DNA from 3 places in the Vibrio sp. Vb1574 genome. Region 3 is predicted to be linked to each of the others. Evidence: predicted binding sites of a transcription regulator. Region 3 holds the regulator's gene; each other region holds the start of a gene.

The links. The regulator MetJ, encoded in region 3, represses methionine synthesis genes. The targets are predictions, from matches to a motif close to TTAGACNTNTANANGTCTAA.
Region 1: a site for MetJ is predicted at 2,074-2,093, ahead of metE (5-methyltetrahydropteroyltriglutamate--homocysteine S-methyltransferase). Genes of this name have one in related genera too.
Region 2: a site for MetJ is predicted at 2,310-2,329, ahead of metK (methionine adenosyltransferase). Genes of this name have one in related genera too.

What each region holds. Positions count from the first base shown of each region.
Region 1 is NZ_JAWOTC010000020.1:30,324-34,597, forward strand. Features, by position in the region: gene metE (5-methyltetrahydropteroyltriglutamate--homocysteine S-methyltransferase) at 1-1,890, opposite strand, end outside; gene metR (HTH-type transcriptional regulator MetR) at 2,172-3,083, shown strand; gene R7O12_RS13885 (DUF4250 domain-containing protein) at 3,105-3,305, opposite strand; gene R7O12_RS13890 (hypothetical protein) at 3,458-4,168, opposite strand; gene R7O12_RS13895 (EAL domain-containing protein) at 4,255-4,274, opposite strand, start outside.
Region 2 is NZ_JAWOTC010000001.1:368,107-372,380, forward strand. Features, by position in the region: gene R7O12_RS01620 (LysR family transcriptional regulator) at 1-7, shown strand, start outside; gene tkt (transketolase) at 99-2,093, opposite strand; gene metK (methionine adenosyltransferase) at 2,409-3,563, shown strand; gene R7O12_RS01635 (DUF2189 domain-containing protein) at 3,966-4,274, shown strand, end outside.
Region 3 is NZ_JAWOTC010000068.1:3,609-7,882, forward strand. Features, by position in the region: gene R7O12_RS23110 (bifunctional aspartate kinase/homoserine dehydrogenase II) at 1-537, opposite strand, end outside; gene R7O12_RS23115 (O-succinylhomoserine (thiol)-lyase) at 553-1,713, opposite strand; gene metJ (met regulon transcriptional regulator MetJ) at 1,939-2,259, shown strand; gene R7O12_RS23125 (malic enzyme-like NAD(P)-binding protein) at 2,373-3,650, opposite strand; gene bfr (bacterioferritin) at 3,857-4,274, opposite strand, start outside.

The DNA of each region.
Region 1 (4,274 bases), on a different contig from region 3:
AAACGCATTTACGGCCCATTCTAAGTACGCTTTGTGATCGCGTTTTTTGAGTGGTAAACCTTCTCGAATGGCTGGCTCATCAATTTGAATGATATTGATGCCTGCATCTTGCAGGTCAGACACCTCATCACGCAGTGCCAAAGCAAGTTGCTGCGCAATTTCTTGACGTGTGATGTCTTCACGTGGGAACGTCCAACATAAAATCGTTACTGGTCCAGTCAACATGCCTTTCATCTGTTTGCTGGTTAGCGACTGGGCGTACGTCGACCATTCAACCGTGATCGGTTTTTCACGTTCAATGTCAGCAACTACAATGGCAGGTTTCACACAGCGAGAGCCATAACTCTGTACCCAACCAAATTTGGTCGTTTGAAAACCCGCCAAGTTCTCAGCGAAGTATTCCACCATGTCGTTACGCTCTGCTTCACCATGAACAAGCACATCTAGGTCGAGCGCCTCTTGACGTTTTACTGCGTCAGCAATATGTCCTTTAAGTGCTTGGATATATTCAGACTCAGATAATTGACCTGTACGATAAGCGCTGCGCTGCACCCGGATTTCACCCGTTTGAGGAAAAGAGCCGATTGTCGTTGTTGGCAACAAAGGCAAGCCCAATACTTCAGCTTGATGCGCAGCACGCTCTGCATAAGGTGCGCTGCGCTCGGCAAGTGACGCGGTAATGTTGTTTAAACGCGCTTGTACTTGAGGTTTATTCACATGTGTTGCTGTCTTGCGCGCTTTGATTGGCTGGCTATAGGTATCACAAGCGAGAATCGCATTTTGGTCACCATCGAGCGCTCGGCCAAGCAAGGCGACTTCTGCCACTTTTTGTTTTGCAAAGGCAAACCAACTTTTTACTTCTTCGCTCAGTTCTGTTTCCAGTGCTAAATCAACAGGGCTATGTAGCAGAGAACATGAACTGGCAACCCAAAGTTTGTCGCCCAGTTTCTCTTTGACTGGCTGTAGACGCTCGAGTTGGGCACTTAAATCCGAACGCCACACGTTACGACCATTCACAACGCCAGCAGAAAGCACCCACCCCTCCGGTAACTTGGCAACCACATCGTCAAGCTGCTGAGGGACGGCAGATAAATCGATATGCAAACCATCCACCGGTAGCTCTACAATTTTGTCTAGCGTATCGCTTACGGAGTCAAAGTACGTCGTTAGCAGCACTTTTACATCGCTTCGAATCACTTGGTAGGCTAGCTTAAACGAATCAGCCCATTTGCTTTCTAGCTCCAGTGACAAAATTGGCTCATCAATCTGAACCCACTCAACACCTTGACTTGCTAGCTTTGCCAAAATAGCTTGGTAAGCAGTAAGTAAGCGTGGTAGCAGGGTTAAGCGGTCAAACCCTTCTTCGACCTCTTTGCCCAAGTAAAGGTAACTGACTGGGCCAAGCAAAACAGGCTTCACTTGGTGGCCAGCTTGAAGCGCTTCGTTGACTTCTTCAAACAGTTGCGGCCAGCTCACTTCAAACGTATCGTCCTTGCTGAATTCAGGGACGATGTAATGGTAGTTTGTGTTGAACCATTTGGTCATATCCGATGCCGCAGCGCCCGCACAGCTGCAACCCGCCTGAGATTGACCGCGACCCACTTTGAACAACGTATCCAGGTTAGGGAAACCATCAGCGTGACGCTTTGGCACATGACCCAATAGCAACGTGGTCGTCAGTACATGATCATACCAAGCGAAGTCGCCAGCAGTGGCAAAACTCAAACCTGAATCCGTTTGTGTTTGCCAGTTTTTGGCGCGTAGATCTGCCCCAACCTTTTTAAGCTCAGCTTGATCAATTTCTCCTCGCCAGTATTTCTCCTGAGCGAATTTTAATTCTCTTTTTTCACCAATGCGTGGATAACCTAGTATGTGAGTCGTTGTCGCCATGTCCCTATTCCTTTCTCAATTTTGTTCAATTTGTTTGGATCAGAGCATCTTTCGGTAAAGAATAAGATGTCTGGATGGCTAAACTATCGCTCTCATCTGATATTAGAACAACGTCCATTTATTCAACTTGTTTATTAAAAAAATTCATCATGAAGCGACATGATTCGCAAATAAAAACAACAAATAGACGTCTAGACGTTTACATATCCATTTTTTGTCGTTAAGTTATTTACACGATTGCTATTCTGTTCATAGCGAGCAACAAAGGATGAAAGGAATTCATGATAGAGCTAAAACATTTGCGGACACTCACTTCGCTTCGAGACACTGGCTCTCTAACGGCGACAGCGACCGCTTTGCATCTCACTCAGTCGGCACTGTCTCATCAGATCAAAGATTTGGAGGCGCGAATTGGAGGGCAACTGTTCCTGAGAAAGACTCGTCCGGTGAAGTTCACTTCAGAGGGAGAAATCCTATTGCGTCTTGCAGAAGATATCCTTCCGAAACTCGCAAGAGCAGAAAATGATTTAGCGAGCTTGAAAGAGGACGTCAATGGCCGATTACATATGGCCATTGAATGTCACTCTTGCTTCCAATGGCTAATGCCTGCACTTAGGGAGTACCAACTTGCTTGGCCTAGCGTAACATTGGACTTTTCCTCTGGTTTTGGCTTTGAACCACTCCCAGCTCTATTGGCAGGCGAACTCGATCTCGTTATTACTTCCGATATCCAACCTCGATCCGAAGTCCACTACGAGCCTCTATTCGACTTTGAAATGCGTTTAATTACCGCAACCAACCACCCATTGGCGGAAAAAGAAATTATTGAGCCGCAAGATCTCGCAGATCAAACCATGCTCTCTTATCCGGTTCAAAAACAAAGGCTAGACGTCGTAAAACACTTTCTTCAGCCAGCAGGAATAGAACCTGCGAAATGGAAGCAAGCCGACAACACTCTCATGTTAGTTCAGATGGTCTCTGCTGGATTAGGGGTGGCGGCACTACCCAATTGGGCGATTTCTGAATTTTCTCGCCAAGGTCTTATTACCAGTAAACCTTTCGGCCAAGGCTTATGGCGTCGCTTGTTTGCTGCAACGCGTCACTCAGAGAAAGAAAAGCGTTACTTACAAGCTTTTTTCGCAACCGCGAGGCTACAATGTAAAAGCCACCTTGACGGAATCAAGGTGGCTTAAAAGATTTGGGTTATGAAAGGCTTAGCGTTGATATGCTTTAAATTGGTTAGTCAATGGATCGTACTGATAACCGAGCATATCAAGCTTGCCGACTACAGACTCTACATCCATCTCATACACTGATACTAACTCGTCAAAACTGTCGCACTCTAAACGTAGCTTTTCGTTGACGATACCTAGCAAAATAGTGCTGTCCAGATTACCTACATTGCTTAAATCCATCGCGACTCTCCTCTTCGACAAGGTATATAAACAAGCGTAGTAGCAATTATGCGAATTTAAAGTGAGTGCGATCTAAAACGTGATCACCTTATACCCAAACACCAAGAAAGCACTTGGATATAAGCCGTCTAGCTTTGTCTTTAGAATAGAGGTTAAGCCGCGAGAGAGAATAAACCTTGCAGGCTCGTCATCGACACGAGTGCTAGCAACAAGGCTACGCTCAGTTGCACCTTTTCTGGTTTCTTATGCGTAAAAATATGCCAACACCACACAATAATTGAAGAAATTAGCATAGCTAAAGACAGCAAGATCGGCTTTGTTGCAGCGTTCAGTGCAGCTTCATTTAACTGGTAAGAAGCAAACAACGTTGCGATGACTAATAGCATTCCAGACACAATGCCCGTAACTGGTAAAATGCGGTGAAATGCCTGTAATCTGCTGCGAGATATCGTAAGCAGCAATTGAGAAAATGACGCCCCAAGGAAAAATATCATTAGCGCCATCGCTATCGATGCTGGCCAGCTTGATTGCTCAAATACTTGAATACTCACATACGCAAAGGCCAAACCATTCGCTAAATGCATCGCCCATAGTGGCCCTTTTTCACGCGTTTTCTTGGTTTGAACCTGAGAATAGAAGTAGAAAATAGCAAACACGATCATAAATGCTTCAATGCGAAGTGACGCAACAGCGAGCCACAATACAGCTACTGCTGGCAACATTTTATGAAGACGTCCTCGCTGACCAGGACAAATATCGCCCTTTATTAGAAGCAAAGTCAGTAGCGCTTGTGCGCCAAATAGCATCGGAGGGAAAGTAACCAGCAATTGTTGAATCATGTTGAATGCACGCTCAAAAGTCATTTTGGGGGGCGATAATATCAAATCAACTATCGCCAAACCACCGAAAGTCGGCCCCAAAATGAGCTAAAACGGTAAGACAATTTTATTCACAGAGAAGCAAGATACT
Region 2 (4,274 bases), on a different contig from region 3:
AACCTGACAAAAATAAAAAGGCCATCATAATGATGGCCTTTCTAACTTTAGCGTTTAACAATCGTCGTTTACGTTCGACTGTTTAGACGGTCCTGCAATTACGCTAGCAATTCTTTAGCTGTGTTCACTACGTTTTCAGTCGTGAAGCCAAACATCTCGAATAGCTGACCAGCAGGTGCTGATTCACCGAATGTTGTCATACCGATGATGCGACCGTCGAAGCCTACGTACTTGTACCAGAAATCCGCAATGCCCGCTTCAATAGCGATACGTGCCGTTACGTCTGATGGCAGTACAGATTCACGGTAAGCAGCGTCTTGTTTATCGAATGCATCTGTTGATGGCATTGAAACAACGCGTACTTTCTTGCCTTCTGAAGTTAGTTGCTCAGCGGCTTTCACTGCAAGCTCAACCTCAGAACCTGTTGCGATAAGGATTAGCTCAGGCTTACCTTCGCTATCTTTCAGGATGTAAGCACCTTTCGCGATGTCTGCGACTTGTTCAGCAGTACGCTCTTGTTGCGCTAGGTTTTGACGAGAGAAGATAAGTGCAGTTGGTGCATCTTTACGTTCAATCGCTAGTTTCCATGCAACTGCAGACTCAACTTGGTCACATGGGCGCCATGTGCTCATGTTTGGAGTTACACGTAGAGACGCCATTTGCTCAACAGGTTGGTGAGTTGGGCCATCTTCGCCAAGACCGATCGAATCATGCGTGTAAACTTGGATGTTCTGAATTTTCATCAGCGCAGCCATACGCATTGCGTTACGAGCGTATTCCATGAACATTAGGAATGTTGCGCCGTAAGGAACGAAACCACCGTGCAATGCGATACCGTTGATGATAGCAGTCATACCGAATTCACGTACACCATAGTGGATGTAGTTGCCAGAGAAGTCCTCCGTTTCTAGAGACTTAGAACCAGACCACATGGTCAGGTTAGAAGGCGCTAGGTCAGCAGAACCACCCATAAACTCAGGAAGCATTTGACCAAACGCTTCTAGTGCATTTTGCGATGCTTTACGTGATGCAATGTTCGCTGGGTTTGCTTGAAGATCGGCAATGATTTGGTTCGCTTTTTCTTCCCACTGTGCAGGAAGTTCGCCGTTTAGACGACGTTTAAGCTCTGCCGCTTCAGCAGGGTAAGCTGCAGCGTATGCTTCGAATTTTTCATTCCAAGCTGCTTCTTTCGCGGCGCCCGCTTCTTTTGCATCCCACTCAGCGTAAACATCTGCCGGGATCTCAAATGGGCCGTACTCCCAACCTAGGTATTCGCGAGCCGCTTGGATTTCATCGTGACCTAGTGGTGCACCGTGACAGTCGTGCGAACCAGACTTGTTAGGAGAACCGAAACCGATAATTGTTTTGGTACAGATAAGCGTAGGACGTGGGTCCGCTTTTGCTGCTTCAATTGCTGCGTTGATCGCGTCTGAGTCGTGACCATCGACTGCTGGGATTACATGCCAGCCGTACGCTTCAAAACGCTTAGGTGTATCGTCAGAGAACCAGCCTTCAACGTGACCGTCGATAGAAATGCCGTTGTCATCCCAGAACGCGATCAGTTTGCCTAGACCTAACGTCCCAGCAAGAGAGCATGCTTCATGCGAGATGCCTTCCATTAGACAGCCGTCACCCATGAACACATACGTAAAGTGGTCAACGATATCGTGACCTTCTTTGTTGAACTGTGCCGCTAGTGCTTTCTCTGCGATCGCCATACCAACAGCGTTAGTTATGCCTTGACCTAGAGGACCCGTTGTTGTCTCGATACCAGGCGCGTAGCCGTACTCTGGGTGACCTGGGGTTTTTGAGTGCAATTGACGGAAGTTTTTCAGATCGTCAATAGATAGCTCGTAACCGCTTAAGTGCAGTAGAGAGTAAATAAGCATTGACCCATGACCGTTTGACAGCACAAAGCGATCGCGGTCGGCCCACTCTGGGTTTGAAGGGTTATGGTTTAGGTGAGAGCGCCAAAGAACTTCAGCGATATCAGCCATACCCATTGGTGCGCCTGGGTGGCCTGAGTTAGCTTGTTGAACACCATCCATGCTTAGAGCACGAATTGCATTGGCAAGATGTTTACGAGACGACATGTCTGCTCCTGAGTACATTAAGCGAAACGAAAAGTAGGTCATAATTCTCTCAAAGCCCTGTTGGGTGTGCAAACGTTTTCCAGTCCAAAACCTCACAAATATTGCACCTTTCGCGCCAAATCGTTCGAAGTTCTTAAAATTATCAATAAATCAGGCAAACGTTTGGTTATAACAAAAACCAAAAAAGAGCTTGTAATTCGAGCAATCAAATTTAGAATAGACGTCTAGATGTAGATACACCTACAAAAATTAGTATTAATTTGCGCTGGAGAGTTTATCATTCCCCAGTTTTAAACCAGATATAGTGGAGCTAACATGGCTAAGCACCTGTTTACTTCTGAGTCAGTATCAGAAGGTCATCCAGATAAAATTGCAGACCAGATTTCTGATGCGGTTCTTGACGCGATTCTAGAGCAAGATCCAAAGGCTCGTGTTGCATGTGAGACTTACGTTAAAACCGGTATGGTAATGGTGGGTGGTGAAATCACGACTTCAGCATGGGTAGACATCGAAGAGTTAACTCGTGAAACCGTTCGTGAAATCGGCTACGTACATTCAGATATGGGCTTTGACGCAGATTCTTGTGCGGTACTAAACACAATCGGTAAACAGTCGCCAGATATCAACCAAGGTGTTGATAAAGCTGACCCTAAAGAACAAGGTGCAGGCGACCAAGGCATCATGTTTGGTTACGCTTGTAACGAAACTGAAGTACTAATGCCAGCGCCAATTACTTACTCTCACCGTCTTGTTCAAAAGCAAGCAGAAGTTCGTAAAAACGGCACACTACCTTGGTTGCGTCCTGATGCAAAATCTCAGGTAACATTCCAATACGATCAAGGTAACATCGTTGGTATCGACGCGGTTGTTCTTTCAACTCAACACTGTGATTCAATCTCAACTTCAGACCTGCGTGAAGCGGTAATGGAAGAGATCATTAAGCCAGTGCTACCTTCTGAGTGGATCAACAAAGAAACAAACTTCTTCATTAATCCAACCGGTCGCTTCGTAATCGGTGGTCCTATGGGTGACTGTGGTCTAACTGGTCGTAAGATCATCGTAGATACCTACGGCGGCGCAGCTCGTCACGGTGGCGGTGCGTTTTCTGGTAAAGATCCATCAAAAGTTGACCGTAGTGCAGCATACGCAGCACGCTACGTAGCGAAAAACATCGTAGCGGCAGGCATGGCTGACCGTTGTGAGATCCAACTTTCTTACGCAATCGGTGTTGCTGATCCAACGTCTATCATGGTGGAAACGTTCGGTACTGAGAAAGTATCTCACGACATCATCATTGAAGCGGTTCGTCAATTCTTCGACCTACGTCCATACGGTCTACAAGAAATGCTTAACCTTCTTCAACCTATCTACAAGAAGACAGCGGCTTACGGTCACTTCGGTCGTGAAGAATTCCCGTGGGAAGCAACAGACAAAGCTGCACTTCTACGCGATTTCGCTGGCATCAAATAATCAAGCCAAGCAAGAATCAATCAAGCCCTCGCCTATGGTGGGGGCTTTTTATTTTCAGCAACTTTTATCTAGTCATTTCGACTCATACCGCCCTGCCCCACAAAGCAGTCCTGTTTCTCCCTCATTTTTATACCGAATAAATTTTAAGCAATTATTTGTAAATTATCCCATCTCCGCCAATAGTTAAAATATTGTTAACTCCAATTTAAATAGAGACGTCGGATGCTGGCGACTGTGGAAGCAACACTTAAGTAAAGACATGAGTCAGGCATCTTTATGGCCGATACCAAACTAAGCCAATGCTCAGATGTAAACTTGAAAAAGTCGCTTCAAGTTTGACTGAACAAAAACCGCTGTCAGTTGGTATAAGCGGATAATGTGGGAATAAATCAAGGAGGAGTTATGCCTCGAACTGTTAATCCATCGGACTTCCACAACAAGCGAAAGGAAGTGCCAGACAACGAATACGCCAGAACCATACCGTGCAATACGGTCAATCTTTCTGCACCTTTTCATTGGCTAGCATTAGGTCTGCATGATTTCGTGCGAATGCCACTTATTAGTGCTTTCTATGGCATCTGTTTTATGGCGGCTGCGATAGGCATTGTTTTGCTCGTACAGTGGCAAGGCACACACTTGGTCGTCATGCCCAGTTTGATTGTTTACATGTTAATCGGTCCGTTTCTCGCGCTGGGCTTGTATGATGCCAGT
Region 3 (4,274 bases):
ACGTTTATGGTTATGCTGCGCGAGGATCTCTTTAATTAAAGGGTATGAACGAGCGCGATCAACCTCTGGTTGAGTTCCCGCTTCTGCACGTAAAAACGCTCGTGCATCTTGTGCAACCGCAGGGATAGAACGTTGAGATAATAACGCGGCCAATAGGCGAGCAGACCATACTTCTCCGTGTCCCAGTACCGCAGCTTTTTGCGCATTAGTGAGTGGTGCAGTCAGCTCCGAGAGAGTACTGAACTCATCATGTAATAAAGCTAACAGCTCTTCTTTTGCTTCACTCTCCAACAAGCTTTCTATTAGCTCAGTTTGGAACTGTCTCAAGCTTTGAAGCGCTTCATGCGCAATTCGGCCATCTTTATTTAACCCTTCCAAAAACTCAATCAAGCGATTAGTGGTTTTTCCTGCAGCAGAGACGACCACAAGATCATTTTCTGTCGAATACTCTTTGAGAATACCCACAACGCGTAAGTAGCATTCTGGGTTTGCTAAGCTACTGCCACCAAACTTATGCAGCTGACGTTGTACAGTCATTGTTATCGTCTCCTATTACTGGGTAGCTTTAGCGAACGCTTGTTCTAAATCTGTGATGAGGTCTTGTGCATCTTCCAAACCGACAGACAAACGCAATAGTTGATGAGAGACCCCAGCCTCCGCCAGTGCCTCCTCACCCATTGCACGGTGAGTCATGGATGCCGGGTGGCAAATCAAACTTTCTACACCACCTAATGATTCAGCTAATGAAAACAGTTGGAGCTCTTTCACAAACACCTTTAGCTGCTCAAACGAACCAGCAAACTCAAAACTCAACATAGAGCCAAAGCCCGTTTGCTGCTTTTTAGCAATGTCGTGACCTGGATGTTCCGGCAGGCTTGGATGATAGATAGTTTTAACTAACGCTTGTTTCTGTAGGTAAGCCAGTACCTGCTGTGAGCTCTCTTCATGTACTTTCATACGAGCACCAAGCGTACGAATACCTCGCAGTGTCATGTAACTATCGAAAGGTGTGCCCGTTGCACCAATACAATTGCCCCACCATGCAAGCTCTTCTGCATGCGCTTCTGTGTTGGTGATGATTACCCCACCAATTACGTCCGAATGACCGTTGATGTACTTTGTTGTGGAGTGGATAACAAAATCCGCACCTAGCTCTAAAGGTTTTTGGTACACGGGTGTCAAAAAGGTATTGTCCACCGCAACTAACGCGCCGACTTGTTTCGCTTTTTCACAAGTAGCTGCAATATCCACTACGCGAACCAGAGGGTTTGACGGAGTTTCTAGCAAAATGAGTTTTGGTTTTTGTGCCAATGCAGCATCTAAAGCCTGTTCGTCTGATTGATCGACAAACTGAACCTTAAAATCGCCTTTGTTAGCTCGGGTATTAAAAAGACGATAGGTACCACCATAACAATCGTGAGGAGCAATAATGAGATCATCTGGGCCGAGAAAAGCGGAAACCCATAAATTTAATGCCGACGTACCGCAGTTAGTAACAACCGCTCCTTTTCCAGACTCAAGTTCAGATAGCGCACTTTCCAACAGTCCGCGGTTTGGATTACCAGATCGTGTGTAATCATACTTGGGCACTTCACCAAAAGCAGGAAAACCATAGTTAGTGGAAAGATAAATAGGTGGAACGACAGCATGATATTGGCTGTCTGATTCAATACCAGTGCGTACTGCAATGGTCGCAGGTTTGCGAGTGCTCATGGGTGTATCCTTTCACGGGTAATGACTTCTAAATAGGAATGCGCTATATCTAATGAGTAACATAAAGTGATCAACACGCTTCCTTTGCTGTTATGTTCACTTTACTCGTCAAAAAATGAGACGTCAACACTTCTAGACGTCTATATGTCTTTGCTTATGGCGGTAAATGCAGCTAAAATCAGAACCTAAATTATTTTTAACCGATTACATAAATGAAGGTGTGCAATGGCTGACTGGAATGGCGAATACATTAGCCCATATGCAGAGCACGGCAAAAAAAGCGAACAAGTAAAAAAAATTACCGTCTCTATCCCGCTAAAAGTTTTAAAGGTGCTAACTGATGAGCGTACTCGCCGTCAGATCAATAACTTACGCCATGCAACCAATAGCGAACTGCTATGCGAGGCATTTTTGCACGCGTACACAGGTCAGCCACTTCCGACAGATGAAGACCTTCGTAAAGACCGTCCTGATGATATTCCAACAGAAGTAAAAGCGCTGATGACGGAAATGGGCATCGAATTTGAGTCATTCGACGAAGAATAAAAAAGCCTGATAAGAGGTTTCAGGTAATAACTCTTGCCTCGAGCCAAATGAATGACATAAAAAATGGGACGCAATAGCGTCCCATTTTTTATGTATCACATCTGAAAGATATATTACTCTGCCATGTAGTTTTCAGGCATCTCGATACGAGCTACACCTGAATTAACCGCCGCCTGAGCAACCGCTTTTGCAACACGTGGTAGCAAACGTGAATCCATTGGTTTTGGAATAATATAGTCCGCACCAAACTCTAGCTTATCAACACCTGCAGCCTTCAATACGGCTTCAGGTACAGGCTCTTTTGCTAGCTCACGAATCGCCTCAACGGCTGCAAGTTTCATTTCATCATTGATTTCACTTGCACGCACATCAAGAGCACCGCGGAAAATGAATGGGAAACACAATACGTTGTTAACTTGGTTAGGATAATCACTACGGCCAGTACCCATGATCAAGTCATCACGAACTGCGTGAGCAAGTTCCGGCTTGATTTCAGGATCCGGGTTAGAACATGCGAATACGATTGGCTTATCTGCCATCAACTTCAACGCTTCCGCTGGCAATAGGTTTGGACCAGATACACCTAGGAACAGATCTGCACCTTCAATCACGTCTTCTAGTGTGCGCTTATCTGTATTGTTCGCAAATAGCTGCTTATATTCATTAAGATCATCACGACGAGTGTGAATCACACCTTTGCGATCTAGCATGTAGATTTTTTCGCGCATTGCGCCGCATTTGATCAGAAGCTCCATACACGCTACAGCGGCAGCGCCAGCGCCAAGACAAACAATTGTTGAATCTTCAAGTTTCTTACCTTGAAGTTCGATTGCATTCAGCATACCCGCTGCCGTTACAATAGCAGTACCATGTTGATCATCGTGGAATACTGGTACATCACAACGTTCAATCAGACGCTTTTCAATCTCAAAACAGTCTGGTGCTTTAATATCTTCAAGGTTGATACCGCCAAAAGTGTCTGCAATGCTCGCAACAGTATCAACAAATTCATCGATCGTGCGGTGCTTAACTTCAATATCAATAGAGTCAAGACCTGCAAAACGCTTAAACAGTAACGCTTTACCTTCCATCACTGGCTTAGATGCAAGTGGACCTAGGTTACCTAGACCTAGAATAGCGGTACCGTTAGAAATAACAGCAACCATGTTCCCTTTTGCAGTGTACTTGTACACGTTATCCGGGTTTTGTGCGATTTCACGCACTGGCTCTGCAACACCAGGGCTGTAAGCAAGGGCAAGGTCACCCGCCGTTTCCGCAGGCTTTGTCAGTTCGACAGCAATCTTTCCTGGAGTTGGATAAGCATGGTAATCCAATGCTTTTTGGCGATGTTCTTCTTCTGGAGTGGCTGCTTGGTGGTTGTCTTCAGACATGGACGTTTCTCTTTTTTATTTTTAGGTAAGGGGGCATAAATTCTATCGGATAGAAATCAAACTTCATAGGCAAGATTGCGAGCAATATCCTTAAAAAGCCGATAATAAAAGAGATTAGACCAGATAACGGGGTTAAGCACCCGATTTTCGAGTCAGGTGCTCTTTCTTCTTACTATTATTGGAGTATGCAAACTCAGAAAGTATCGTTACTCTTCGTCCACGTATTGCGCTTGGAGATAATTCTCAATACCAGACATTTCAATCAAGCCAAGTTGCGTCTCTAGCCAATCAACATGTTCTTCTTCATCTTCAAGAATATCTTGGAAGAGATCTCGAGACACATAATCTCGAATGTCTTCAGCGTAGGCAATCGCATCTTTTAAATCTGGAATAGCCGCCATTTCAAGCTTTAAGTCACACTCGAGCATTTCCTTGGTATCTTCACCAATCATCAACTTACCTAAATCTTGTAGGTTCGGTAAGCCTTCAAGGAACAAAATACGCTCAATTAGATGATCGGCATGCTTCATCTCATCGATAGATTCGTGATATTCCTTGTCTGCTAGGTGCTTTAAGCCCCAGTCTTTATACATTCGGGCATGAAGAAAATACTGATTAATAGCG